2 regions of the Demequina ureilytica genome follow, and region 2 is predicted to be linked to the other one. Evidence: riboswitches for the same ligand, from Rfam matches in the RefSeq annotation. Region 2 holds a riboswitch; the other holds the start of a gene.

Region 1 (6,536 bases), 150 kb from region 2:
ACGCGCTCACCAGGAGCACGGCCGCGCCCGCCATCGCCAGCGCACTCATCGGCAGTCTCATGTGTGGCCCCTCAGTCGACGTGGCCGCGGGCAAGCGACCGCTCACCATCCTATGCGGGCCTGCCACCCGCGCCCCAGCCCTGCCCCGCCCCTTCCCGCCCCCTCCGCCTTAGCGCGGCAGGGGGCGCCCAGCGTCGGCTTCGGCGCCCCCGTGGATCCTGGCGGACCCTCAGTGTCGCTGGATGCCCGCGGTCGGCGGATGACTCGCGGCCCTCCCGCCGTTGAACCCGTCATACGACCAACGAAGGAGCCGTCATGACCGACCGCGAGACCTCCCTGCTGGAGACCGTTCCCGACCAGCTGCTCATCGCCGGCGAGTGGCGAGACGCCGCTGACGGCGCGACTCTGGACGTGCGAGACCCGGCGACGGGCAAGGTGATCCGGACGGTCGCATCGGCCGGTGTGGAGGACGGACGCGCCGCCCTCGATGCCGCGTGCGAGGCCTTCCCTGCGTGGGCGGCAACCCCCGCGCGCGAGCGCGGCGAGATCCTGCGCCGCGCCTTCGACCTGCTCACCGAGCGCGCCGACGACTTCGCACTGCTGATGACGCTCGAGATGGGCAAGCCGCTATCCGGATCGCAGGGCGAGGTGACGTACGGCGCCGAGTTCCTGCGCTGGTTCTCCGAGGAGGCCGCGCGCATCCAGGGCCGCTACGGTACGAACCCCGAGGGCACCGGCCGCACCATCGTGTCGCACCACCCCGTGGGCCCGAGCTACCTCATCACGCCGTGGAACTTCCCGCTCGCGATGGCCACGCGCAAGATCGCGCCGGCCCTCGCTGCCGGGTGCACCGTGGTGATCAAGCCCGCCAGCTCGACGCCGCTCACCACGCTCGCCTTCGCGGCGCTCATGGAGGAGGCGGGCCTTCCACCCGGAGTGCTTAACGTGTTGACCACCTCCGAATCACGCGCCGTCTCCGAGCCGATCATCAGCGACCCGCGGCTGCGCAAGCTGTCCTTCACGGGGTCCACCGGCGTGGGCTCGTCGCTGCTCGAGCAGGCCGCCCCCGGGATCCTCCGCACATCGATGGAGCTGGGCGGCAACGCGCCGTTCGTGGTGTTCGAGGACGCGGACCTCGACGCCGCCGTCGACGGCGCGATGCAGGCGAAGTTCCGCAACATCGGGCAGGCGTGCACGTCCGCCAACAGGTTCATCGTGCACGCGTCCGTAGCCCACGAGTTCGCGGACCGGGTCACCGAGCGCGTCCAGGCCATGACCGTGGGCCGCGGCACCGAGGACGGCGTGGAGATCGGGCCGCTCATCGACGACGACGCGCTCGACAAGGTCTCCCGCCTCGTGGCCGATGCGGTGGACAAGGGCGCGACCCTGCGCACCGGCGGCGAGCGGCTGGACCGCGGGGGCACCTTCTACGCCCCCACCGTGCTGACCGACGTGCCGGACGGAGCGGACCTGCTCGCCGAGGAGATCTTTGGACCGGTGCTCGCGATGCAGACCTTCGACACCGAGGATCAGGCGGTGGCCATGGCCAACGACACCGAGTTCGGGCTCGTCGCGTACGCGTACACCGAATCGCTCGCGCGCGGCCAGCGGATCATCGACCGGCTCGAGACCGGGATGCTGGGGCTCAACGTGGGCGTGATCTCGAATGCGTCCGCACCCTTTGGCGGCGTGAAGATGTCCGGGCTGGGCCGCGAAGGCGGTGCCGAGGGCATCCACGAGTACCTGCAGACGCGGTACACAATGACCCCGGCCTGATCCCTCGCGCCCTCCCCCGTCTGAGCGCCGCATGAGTTGCTCAGTGTTGGTCGTCGGGCGGCGGCGAACACTGTGAGGCGCTGAGTGCGCTGTGCCATACTCCCCGGCAAGGGGGACACCATGACCGCGACACCGCCCACCACCGGGCCCGATGCCACGCGCCGCTCGCGGCGCCCGCGCACCACGGCGACCCTGGCGAGCATGGTCCTTGCCGCATCGGCCCTCACCGGGTGCGCGACTGCAGCACAGGAACCCGCCGCCACGCCTGCCTCCCAGTCCCCGGCCACGTCGTCCCCGGCCACGTCGTCCTCGCCTGCGGCCCAGGTCCCGTTCGACGCCGCGGAGACCTTCCTCTGCCAGGGCCTCACCCTGGACGGGGAGGTGCTCGCCGAGGCCACACCGGTGGCGGATCTCACCGGTGACGCGGCGGCCATGCTCGACGCGGCCATGTACGACGACGGCAAGCCGCTGGAGCTCGAGGATCCGGACGCCTGGTACCTGGCCCAGCTCAGGGAGGACGGCATCGCCATCATGAGGGAGGCGCCCGCGGAGTTGGCCGCGCAGGAGGACCTGGGCAGCACCTACCGCGAGTTCCTCGAGGTGCGCCGCGTCGAGGGCGCATCCAACATTCCCGATGGCTGGTACGTGATGGCCGGGGGCGGCTGCAGCCTCACGATCGACCTGGGTGACCTCACCGTCCCCACGGTGGAGCTTGACCCTGCGACCCCTCCCAGCGCTGACACCACCGAGCTACACCTCCTCGTGACGGAGGCCGGCTGCAACTCAGGCCGGCCCGCGGACGGGCGCATCGAATTGGTCTCTCACACGGAGACCGCGGCGGCGGTCACGGTGACCCTCGGCATCGAGCCCGAATCCGGCGACCAGACCTGCCAAGGCAACCCGCCCACGCCGTTCGTGGTGACGCTCGAGGAGCCGCTTGGCGACCGCGATGTCATCGACGGCGCGCGCGGCGAGCCGATCACCGCTCCCTAGCGCAACGCGGTTGGCGCGCATGGCAAAGGCCCGGCCCCCGCGACCGCCGTAGCGTCCCAGTGATGGCCCAGTGTCGAATCTGAGGGAGTCACGGATCCTGGAGGACCGTGAGTGCCGGACAGCGAAGGATGACCCGGCCCGCGCATCGGGCGCCCCCGGGACACACGAAAGGCCCCGGTCGCAGGACCGGGGCCGAACGAGCCGCCAATGGACTGGAGCGGCTCTGACCGCCAGCGTCTGACGGGGCAGCAGGCGCGTCGGGCGAGGCCTACGAAGATGCCCGCGAGCGCTTTCGAGCGATCGTGATGGCGACGATGGCGGCCGCCAGAACTGCCAGGGCTGCGGCGATGACAAGGATGACGAACAGGTGAGACACGCCTTCGTCGATGGTCGCCTCAGCAACGCCCCCCGGCTCCGGGAACGTCAGGTCCGCCTCGATCGACCGCTCCTCGAGCCCGCTTGTCACGGTGAGTTCGGCGTGCCATGGGCCGTTCGGAAGCAAGGGGTCGAGTGCGACCGTCACGGGTGCGCTCTCCCCAATACCCAGAGTCGTCACCGGATCGGTGCTGAAGGGACCAGCTGAAACGCCGCCGGGTCCGTCAGACAGACTGACCTCAGCGGTCAGATCAAGGGCCCGCTCGCCGGTGTTCGTCACGGTGGCCTCGAGAGAAGGTGAGCCATCTTCGGTGCGAGACGCCGTCAGCCCATCGACTGTGAAGTCCGACGGTGGAACGCCCCCCTCGCCTACCGAAAGGTAAATGCGGATACCCACGCGAGTCACCGCGGTGACGCCGCCCCCCTCAGGCACATCGGAAACCTCGGCCCAAATGACACCGTAGTGCTCACCCCTTGTTGCACCGGTCGGCACGGCGATCTTCAGGTCGACCTCCGCCCGCTCCCCCGCCTCAAGTTCAGGCGCAGAGGGGGACACGTCGATCCAACTGGAGAGCTCGTTCGGGGCGTCCTCTGGCTCCCCCACAAAACTGCCGCCACTAATCTGAGCAGCTGCCGGGTAGACCGTGACGGTCGTGGACTCATTCGTCCCGTTGGACACCTCGACGCGTCGCTCGATGACCGTACCCGGTGCGACATGGTCGATGATGTAGACGTTTGCCCTCGGATTGTCTGCAGTGGCCACCGGGGCGTCGAGCAGTCGGATTCCGATGCCTCCGGCAGGCTCATCCTGCGACCCGGCAGTCACGCCCCACGCACTGGTGGCCGGGACCATCGCCCCGGCCACCAGTGCGAGCGTTACTAAAGCTCTACGCAAGACTGACCTCTGCCTCAGGCCACAGAGGTGGTGATGGTCCCGGTGTAGGTTCCGGCAGTGCTGCTCGCAGGCAAGGTGACCGTGAGGGTCGGGTTCCACGTCGCCGTGTTGTTGCCCTCGACTAGCGTGCCGCCGACGACCTCGACAGCGACCGCGGTGAGCGCCTTTGTCCCGCCGGTAGCCGTGACGATTCCGGTCTTGGCGACCGTGCCGGTCACGTACGACACACCAGTGGAGCTCGTGGTGGTGTTGGTGAACGCGCTCGTACTTGCCTTGACGGACCAGCCCGTGACGCCTCCGCGGTTGTCCGTGACGACGACGTCGCCCAGCGCACCGCTCACTGACGTGGCACCCGAGTTCCCCGCCGTGAGGGCTGCGCTCCCAGCCGCGGCGACTGAAAGCGTGCCTCCCGCGAGCGCGAACGTCGTGGTGGTGTCCCCGGCAGAAGCAGAGACGGTGGTGGCGCCGAAGAGTGCGGTGGCGACAATGCCAACGCCGATGGCGCGTGTGATTTTTTGCATGGTAATGCTCCCTCTGTGGTAGCCCGGCCGACCGCGTGGGTCCCGTTGGCTTTGCGTCCCCGCCTTGCGACGGGTTTGCCTTTTTCACGCCCGGATCGGTTGACCGGGTGGGTAGGCCGTGATGGCCATGCGGGTGACTGTAGGTCACTTCGGACGCGAAGCAGTAGCGAGCGCGCCAATTCGTGGATGTCGACCGCGCAGTGGTCTTCGTCGCGTCGTCCGGTTGCGGCCCCGTCACGGCCACTGACGCGATAGCCCATATACCTCATCAGTCCTGGTCAAGTCATGGAAGGGTCACGTGACCCGCTGTCGCGGCGCAAGGACTGTGTGGAGCCTGCCCGACACCTAGGTCGCGCAGAGGACTCAGCGTGTTGGCTTTGTCACCGCGATGGATTCGGCACAGGGTCGTCGCGGCGGCAGGGTGGGTTCCCGGTTGGGTCACCCGCTACGGCATAGATTCGGCGGCGGCGTTCGGGCCTTGCCCCACACCCCTTATCCGCCTTAGCGCCCTAGCGGACGCTGGGTGTCGGATCTGCGGGAGCCGCCGGTCCTGGCGGACCGTCAGTGCCGGACAGCACCACGAAACCCGCCACAGGCGACCATGAGTGCCGGACAGGAGGTCGGGGGAAGGAGGCGGAGCCGGGGCGGACATACGAAAGGCCCCGATCACAAGACCGGGGCCAAACGAGCCGCCTAAGGGAATCGAACCCTTGACCTATTCATTACGAGTGAATCGCTCTGCCGACTGAGCTAAGGCGGCGTGCACCAACCGGTGCGGTTTGCCATCTTAGCGGCTTAACACTGAGTTCCCGAATCCGGCATCTCGCCGTCCACAAGGAACCCGTCGACCTGGTCGATGATGCACTGGTTCGACCGCCCGTACGCCGTGTGACCCTCGCCGTCATACGTGAGCAGCGTCGCGTCCAGGCGCTCCGCGAGCGACTCCGACCACCAGTACGGCGTGGCCGGGTCGTTGGTGGTGCCGATGACCAGCATCTGCTCGGCGGTCGCAGCAGACTCGAGCGACGTGATGTGCCGGTCCGCGGTCCATGGCCACGCGTCGCACCCCGCGCCGCTCGCGAACCACCAGCCGAACGTGGGCGACGCTTCGCGCATCTCGGCCCGGAAGTCGTCCACGTCCTCGATGGTCCACTCGTCGCCCGGGACGTCGTCCAGGCAGCCGATCGCGGTGAAGGCCCACGTCGAGTTCGTCGTGTACTCGCCGGTGGTGCCGTCGCGGTCCAGATAGAAGTTCGCGAGCTCGTACATGATCGACGCATCCCCCGAGGCGGCGACCTCCGCGAGCGCCTGCTCGAGGAACGGCCACGATGCCTCGTCGTACAGCGTGACGACCACGCCGTAGACGAACAGGTTGCCGTTCACGCCCCACTCGGTGCCCGAGGGGAAGGGGTCGTCGAGAGCGCGATCCATCATGGAGCTCAGCTGCGACTTCATCGCATCGACCCCTCCCGCCAGCGGGCACGAGTCGCGCTCGCCGCACCACCGCAGGAAGTTGGTGAGCGCGTTCTCGAACCCCTCGGCCTGGCCGCTCGCCTGCTCGACGGACGGGAGCAGGAAGTCGACCGCGCCGTCGAGCACGAGCCGGCCCACGTTCTCGGGGTAGAGCTCCGCATACGTCGCGCCCAGTTGGGTGCCGTACGAGAACCCCAAGAAGTTGAGTTGCTCGTCGCCCACCGCGGCACGGATCACATCCATGTCGCGCGCCGCACTGACCGTGTCCACGTTCTCGACGACGGCGCCCGACTCCAAGCGACACAGGGCGGCGAAGTCGGCGGCGGCCTCGTTGGCCTCGTCAAGGTCGTCCTGGGTCTCGATCAGCCTGTCGGGGATGTAGTACTCGTCGACCTGCTCGTCCGTGCCGCACTGCACCGGCGTCGATGCGGCCACCCCGCGCGGGTCGAAGCCGATGACGTCGTAGGAGTCCAGCAGCGCCTCGCCCGCGGTGGTCACGAAGG
Region 2 (6,536 bases):
TGCGCAGCGGCTTGTCGTCGTCGATCCAGCCGAGGAACTGCCAGATCGCCCGGAAGTCCTCGATGTCGTTGATGAGCGGCGTGCCGGTGAGCGCCATCATCAAGGGGCGGGGGGCGCGTGCGCGGATGTCCTTAGCGATCGCCAGCACGTGCTGCGAGCGCCTGGAGCCCTTGTTCTTGATGAAGTGCGCCTCGTCGACGACCATGCCGCGGAAGCCCAGGTCTCCGAGCCAGCCCATGTGCCGATCCAACAGCTCGTAGTTCACGATCACAACGTCTGCAAAACCGTCGACGCGCTCCCCATCGCCATGCACGACCGTTGCGCGGCGCTGCGGCGTCCACAAGTCCACCTCGTGCGCCCAGTTCGTCTTGACGACGTTGGGCACCACCACCAGCAAGGGATAGGCATCGGCCGCCTGCGCGGCGAGCAGTGCCTGCGCGGTCTTGCCCAGACCAGGCTCGTCGGCGAGCAGGAAGGTCCGATGCCCGCGCGCCGCGGCCGCGACCACTTGGGCCTGGTGCGGCATCAGGGCGTCACCATGGAGAACTGGCAAGGGGCCCGGCTCGGGCAGGGGCATACAGGCAGGGGTCCCGTTAGAGCCCTTCTCGAAGGCCCGGAACAGGGGCTCGAGCAGCTCCCATCCGGCCAGTCGATGGGACCGGGGAGTGCGCCGGTCGCTCGTACTCTCGAACTCCGGGGCGAGGAAGGGATTCGCCATCTGGCGTGAGATCACCGATTGCGGGACGACTTTCTTCTCGACGACGGGCTCAGGCTCGACGGGCTCAGGCTCCTCCGGCGGCTCGAGGCCCGCGGCGCGCATCACCGTCGCCTTGTACTCGCGTGCCGATGGGGACAGCTGCGCGTCCTCGGCCAGCAGCTGAAGGAGCGAGGTGTCCCGGGCTGCAATTCTGGCGAGTTGGGTAGCCACGCCATCGAGCCGCCGCAACTCTTGCGACCGCTTTGCAGAACTCAACGAGGCATCGGCCATCACTCGGGCCCGCTCCTCCTGGACAAGCAGCGCGACCACCTGAAATTTGGTGCGGGCCGGTGACCGCGCGGGCGGGCGCTTGACCGCGCCGTCCACCTCGCGGGCGATGCCCGCCAGCACGGGGATCAGCCCTTGGTCCTGGGCGCGCGGCGCGCGCCGTCGCTGAGATCCCGAATCCGCGCGCGCCCGACCGGACCGACGCTGGCCTGCTCTTGCCACATATCCTCCGAGAGCACCCTCGACACGGCTCGACGCATGTGCGCCTCGACCGCGTGCCCGGTTTCGCGCCCACGACGGCTGCGGGAGCCCCACGGGCACTCGCCCAGGGCATATCCGGTCACTCGCCGTGCGCCGGGCCGTCCACCCTGTGTGAACGACCGCTGGTCACGAGCCCCACTCACGCTGCTACGGCTCCTGTGTCCGTCATGCTGCGGCTGGAGCATCGGTCCCCAACATATCCGTGCGTCTGTGCAGATTCGACCTGTCGACACCCGTATGTGGACACCTGATTCGAGAACTATCGTACTGCTCCAGGTGGAGCGGCTGGTTCGTGACCGCCCGGGGGAGCGTGGGAACGCCTCCGTCGCAGGTGTGGCCGTCGCACAGAGACACCACTTCGGTGTGGGGTCGGCGCGCCGGTAGCGCGACGCACGTTCCTAGCCGTTGCCGCTGTGAAGGACGCAGGCTCCCCGCCCGCTCCGCTTCGCGTCGTACATGGCGGCGTCAGCCGCCGCGACGATCGCATCGGGAGTGACCAGCCCGTCAAAGCTCACAGCCACGCCGATGCTGCTCGTGGTGGAGTACCTGTGCTCGCCAAAGCCATAGGAAAGTCGGAGCCTGTCGCCGATCCGGCGGGCCACCGCCAGAGCGGCCTCGCCAGAGGCGACCTCATCCAGGAGAACGACGAACTCGTCTCCGCCCACACGCGCGGCAGTGTCTCCTGCTCGGAGCTCGCCGCTGATGCGTCGAGCCGCGTCGATCAGCAGCTGATCACCGGCCGCGTGGCCGAACATGTCATTCACGGTCTTGAAGTCGTCGAGGTCGAGGAAGAGGATCGCGAAGCCCGTCACGCGTCTGTCCGCGGCGTGCAGGCGCTGGGACAGCCGGTCCCAGAACGCCGCGCGATTTGCCAGTCCCGTGAGATCATCCTGCAACGCGCGGCGGCTCAGCTCCTGGGTGGCGATCGCGAGCTCGGCCGTGCGGTCAACGACGCGGCGCTCGAGCTCGGCGTAGGACGCCTCGATCTCCTCACCGAGCGCGTTCACGCCGGCTGCCACCGCGTCGATGATGTCGCCTGCGGGCCCGACGGCGGCGCGCGCGTCGAACTTCAGTGCCGCGATGTCCTGGATGACGCCCACGACTTCCTCGAGCCGACGTTCAATGTCCGCGAGGCCGCCGGTCTCCGGTGGCATCGACGCCCTCATCAGTTCAGATGCCCCTTGAGCCACGCGAGGGCAACGTCTGGGTCCTCGAACGTCTGGGTGGGCAGATCCGGCTTGCTGACATTGATGAAGAAGGTCGCCATCATGCGACTGAGCGGATTGCCGATGATCAAGGCGAGGGCGGACACCACGCCCTGCTGACGAATGAACTCCATCCGGGCAGCACGATCCTGGGGCCCGGCGTCCGCGACGTGCACCATCAGAGGCGCGGCTCGCCCGCCCGTGAGTGCGGCCATCGCGTCGATCGCCGCTCGCGCATCCTCGAGCCCCGAGGCCACGTTGGCAGCCCAGGTGATCTCCAAAACGCCGTCGGGACGCAGCCATATGCGGAACTTCTCGTGAACCACCTCGGGCATCGGCTCGCTCATCGATTCACCGCCCCCCTCATGCCGGGGGTACTGGTGTGGGCAAAGCGACAAGCAATCATGGGCGTTCCCTTATTCGGTGGCCCGGCTGACCCCGTGGGTCCCGTGGCTTTGCGTCCCCACCTCGCGACGGGTTTGCCTTTTCGTGAAGTATGAACCTTACGCACTCAAGCGGTTCGGCACGAGCCGCTGTGAGCAGCCTCACATATCTGGTGCGCCTGGGCAGATTCGAACTGCCGACACCCGCTTTAGGAGAGCGGGCCACAAGTTTTGTGCTGTTGCCGGGTCGTCCCTACTGGCCACGGTCATTCTAGTATCCCCCGCGCCAACCTATTGAAAGGACTTGGGCATTCGCGGTTGTCTGCGGACGTCCCGTGGATGGAGTGTGGATGAGACGCCGACGGCGGCATCATCAGCGGCATCGCCCACTGGTCCATTGCAGGCTGCGACAGCATCACGTCATTCGACCGTTGGCCTTAATGCCTCGTTGACCGAACACCTGAACGATACGTTGCCAATAGGCCCGCCATCACGGCGCACCCTATTAGTCCACGGGCGTATGAGTCGCGCTAAGTCGTCAACTTGACGCTCAACAGCCCCCAATCCCGAAATCCATCGGTGTAGGTGTCAATGCCTGACCCTAGACTGGCTGTCATGGGCTTCCCCGCCAACGTGTTGCGCGTAATGATTGCGTCACCATCGGACGTACTCGAGGCTCGGGACGCAGTCGAGAAGGCACTTAACGACTGGAATTCCGCGAACACCCAGACCAAGCAGGTCGTGCTGCTGCCGTGGAGATGGGAAACCTCTTCGGTACCGGTGCTCGGCGAGCACCCACAGTCGCTCATCAACGCGCAAGGCGTCGACGACAGTGACATCGTATTTGCGCTCTTCGGTAGTCGACTTGGATCACCGACTCCCGAGGCCGTCTCAGGCACTGTGGAGGAAATCCAGCGCGCCGTCGACTCTGGCAAGCCCGTCCACCTCTACTTCTCGACCTCGCCCCTTCCCCACGACGTCGACACGTCCCAACTCGACGGTCTGCGTGACTTTCAGGAGGAGATGAAGAGTCGAGGTCTGTTCGGCGAATTCAGCACACCTGAACAACTGGCGTTCGAGGTGTGGAAAGCAGTCGAGTTCGACATTTCAAGCCTCGGGTTGGGGGTACTTACCTCCGTGCCGAGTCGGGCCCGGGTCGAACTCTCAGCCCAGCCTCGTCAAGAGCGTGAGTTGAAGGGCACGAGCAAGTCCGGCAAGCCCCAATACACAACCCGACGTTGGGTCGACATCACCAATGCGGGGACGGAAGACGCGACCGATGTCACTTTCGAGGTGGTGGGCGAGAATCCGGGCATGATGCTGCTCGACGACAAGTCCCCAACCGTAATTCACGCAGGCCAGACCCGCCGGATCAACGCGATCCATCACGGGGGCGGCAGCGATCCCGACATCATCCGCGTGCGATGGGTCGAAGACAGCGAGAGCCGAGAGAAAGACTTCCACATCGGCTAGCGTCAAGTGGCGTGCCTATGTGGCCGTGGCGCTCGTGATGGTTGAGACTGCCCGTTCAAAACGCTCTATGCCGTCGAAAGTAATCGGGCCGACCGCCTCAATTGAGCCGGTGCTCGCACTGAAGCCTGGGCGGTCCGTGCAGCCGCCGTGCGCGCGCGGAACTGTCGCACCCCCGAAGTGGCGAACGCGTAACTCTTCCAGGGGTGCGCAAACTCTCCGCGGTTCGCTGGTTACGAGGTAGCGAATGGGACTTCCTGGACACTTGATGTGGCGCACGTAGGTTCGTCGCGTCGGTCGCGAGGATGGCGATGCGTTCGGAGAACAACTGAAGTTGTCTCCGGTCATACTCGCAGGTCAATCCCGCGAAAGGGCCGGGCGTCTGTTCAAGCAGCGGTCGGCCGGGACGGTTGAGCCGTGAGGGCCGTTCTCGATTAGTTCAAAGTCGAGTTCACTTCCAGAAGCGACAAGAAGCGCCTCCAAACCGGGGAAGATTTACAGCCGTGCGGGGTGGACCGCAGTCCAGCCGGTGCCTAGGGGCAACCACGCACTGCTTGGCACTAACAGCACCAAATGGGGTTGACTAGCGAGCATGGGCACCGAGAACGCGTGGCAACTGCGACAGGCGACCTTGCCAGCGCGCCGCAGACTGGTCATGGCCACCATGGAGTCGGTCTTTGACCTTGGAAGGGCCGACTCTCCCGTCTCAGTGCTACGCCAGATGATCGACAGCGGCAAGCCACACTCCATTGTTGCGAACGCGGATATGGATGGCCTCCTGGCGTCGCAGATGTTGAGTGCAGTGACTGGCTGGAAGATCGGTGCATTGCTATCGAAGGGCGGGCGACTACTGATCCACCCCTCTCATGGGAGGCTGGACTCACTCCTCACTTCGGGCTCGACCTACTGCGTCGACCTCTTCAATCGCAAGTGCCCCGGTGTTTCGAACCATCCGTTGCTCTGGCGTCCAAAGCCGGGCAAGGGGTCGTACAAGGACTCGTTGCGGCTGTTCGATATGTCCGTCGAGACGAGCGTTGAGCAACTCGGCTCGCTGAACCTGTCCGCGGCAGCAGGCATTGGGGCGATGCAAGGTTACGAGTCAGCCCATGGGATTCAGTACAAGTACCCCCTGGGCACGGCGCAACTACTCCTTGCGGCACTCGAGATCGGAGGACACGCACCGCGCTTCTACGATCGCCAGATCCTGCCATGGCTAGTCGCGAATGCCGATGGTGGGTTGGGCACGATTCGTTTGTACGCCTGGAACGCTGAACTGTGGTGGAACGGCCTCGCGGCGGCTGCGGGTCCGGCGAGCATGTCAGAGGCAATCTTCCGCGTTGCGACCGAGCAGCGCCCAAATCAGCGAGAGGAAGTCGACCGTCGCTTGCGTTGGGAGTACGGCGACGTTGCATCCGTTTGGAAGGCTGACTGGAATCTTGCGGCCGACGATACGACGTCTATCGCCACGCACGTCGAACTCGCTTCTACGCTGTCGGGATGGCCCGACCCGTTCCAGGATGGGGTACAGAGCCTTGCCGGTTGGACCGCATCCACTTCTGTGGGCACCAGCCTTTCGGTCGGCGGCATCAGCAAACTGTCGGATAAGGACGTGTTCGCCGCGGTTCAAGACGCTCTGAACTCGTCACACTTCAACTTCAATACCTTCGACCAGAAGGTGCGCCTCTCGTGGCAGTGACTGGCCTCGTCAGTGGCCAAAGCCAGATCTAGCGCGGACCCGATCGGGCATGCGGGGGGTCAGGCAGGTGCGCTCACGGTGAACTCGCTGACTGCCGCTCTGGCGAGGGCGACCCGGGGATTGCTTGGAGCCTCCGAGACTGCGCTGAGCAATGCCCTTCCTTGAGCAGACCCTTCAAGCAGATGCCGGTCTCGTGAGACGTGGGCCTTGATCACGTTCCACACCACTCCGGTGTTCACGCCGTTACCCATTTGCTTGAAGGTGAGAGCATCGCGCTGATCGCCAAAGTCGAACGTGTCCGGCAGGCCCTGTAGTCGTGCGGCCTCTCGCGCAGAGAGTTTGCGCCGCAACGGTCCAAGTACCGGGGTCTGGGTGATTGCCACCAGCGCAGGCAAGTGGGTAGGGCGCTTCGCTCTTAGGCCGCTCGGCCTGAACGAGATGACGCAATCCCACAGCGACTCTGAATCCTGAGCCTGCCACTCGAGTTTGCGTCGCGACTCCGGGAACCTCCGCACTTCCGTCAGCCACGTGCTCAT

Evidence for each region. A riboswitch is a leader RNA that binds a small molecule or an ion and turns the genes downstream of it on or off. The one in region 2 is predicted to bind cyclic di-GMP.
Region 1: another riboswitch for cyclic di-GMP. It lies ahead of ACNI3K_RS01070 (hypothetical protein); the one in region 2 lies ahead of ACNI3K_RS00405 (DUF7793 family protein).

The regions. Positions count from the first base shown of each region.
Region 1 covers NZ_JBLZIE010000001.1:246,547-253,082, forward strand. The annotation lists gene ACNI3K_RS01050 (L,D-transpeptidase family protein) at 1-61, opposite strand, end outside; gene ACNI3K_RS01055 (NAD-dependent succinate-semialdehyde dehydrogenase) at 316-1,776, shown strand; gene ACNI3K_RS01060 (hypothetical protein) at 1,897-2,769, shown strand; gene ACNI3K_RS01065 (hypothetical protein) at 3,038-4,009, opposite strand; gene ACNI3K_RS01070 (hypothetical protein) at 4,054-4,560, opposite strand; cyclic di-GMP riboswitch class I at 4,575-4,650, opposite strand; tRNA gene ACNI3K_RS01075 (tRNA-Thr) at 5,248-5,320, opposite strand; gene ACNI3K_RS01080 (alpha/beta hydrolase) at 5,356-6,536, opposite strand, start outside.
Region 2 covers NZ_JBLZIE010000001.1:93,892-100,427, forward strand. The annotation lists gene ACNI3K_RS00395 (DEAD/DEAH box helicase) at 1-1,207, opposite strand, end outside; gene ACNI3K_RS00400 (diguanylate cyclase domain-containing protein) at 1,645-2,400, opposite strand; gene ACNI3K_RS00405 (DUF7793 family protein) at 2,412-2,798, opposite strand; cyclic di-GMP riboswitch class I at 2,871-2,945, opposite strand; gene ACNI3K_RS00410 (DUF4062 domain-containing protein) at 3,450-4,307, shown strand; gene ACNI3K_RS00415 (hypothetical protein) at 4,897-6,000, shown strand; gene dcm (DNA (cytosine-5-)-methyltransferase) at 6,060-6,536, opposite strand, start outside.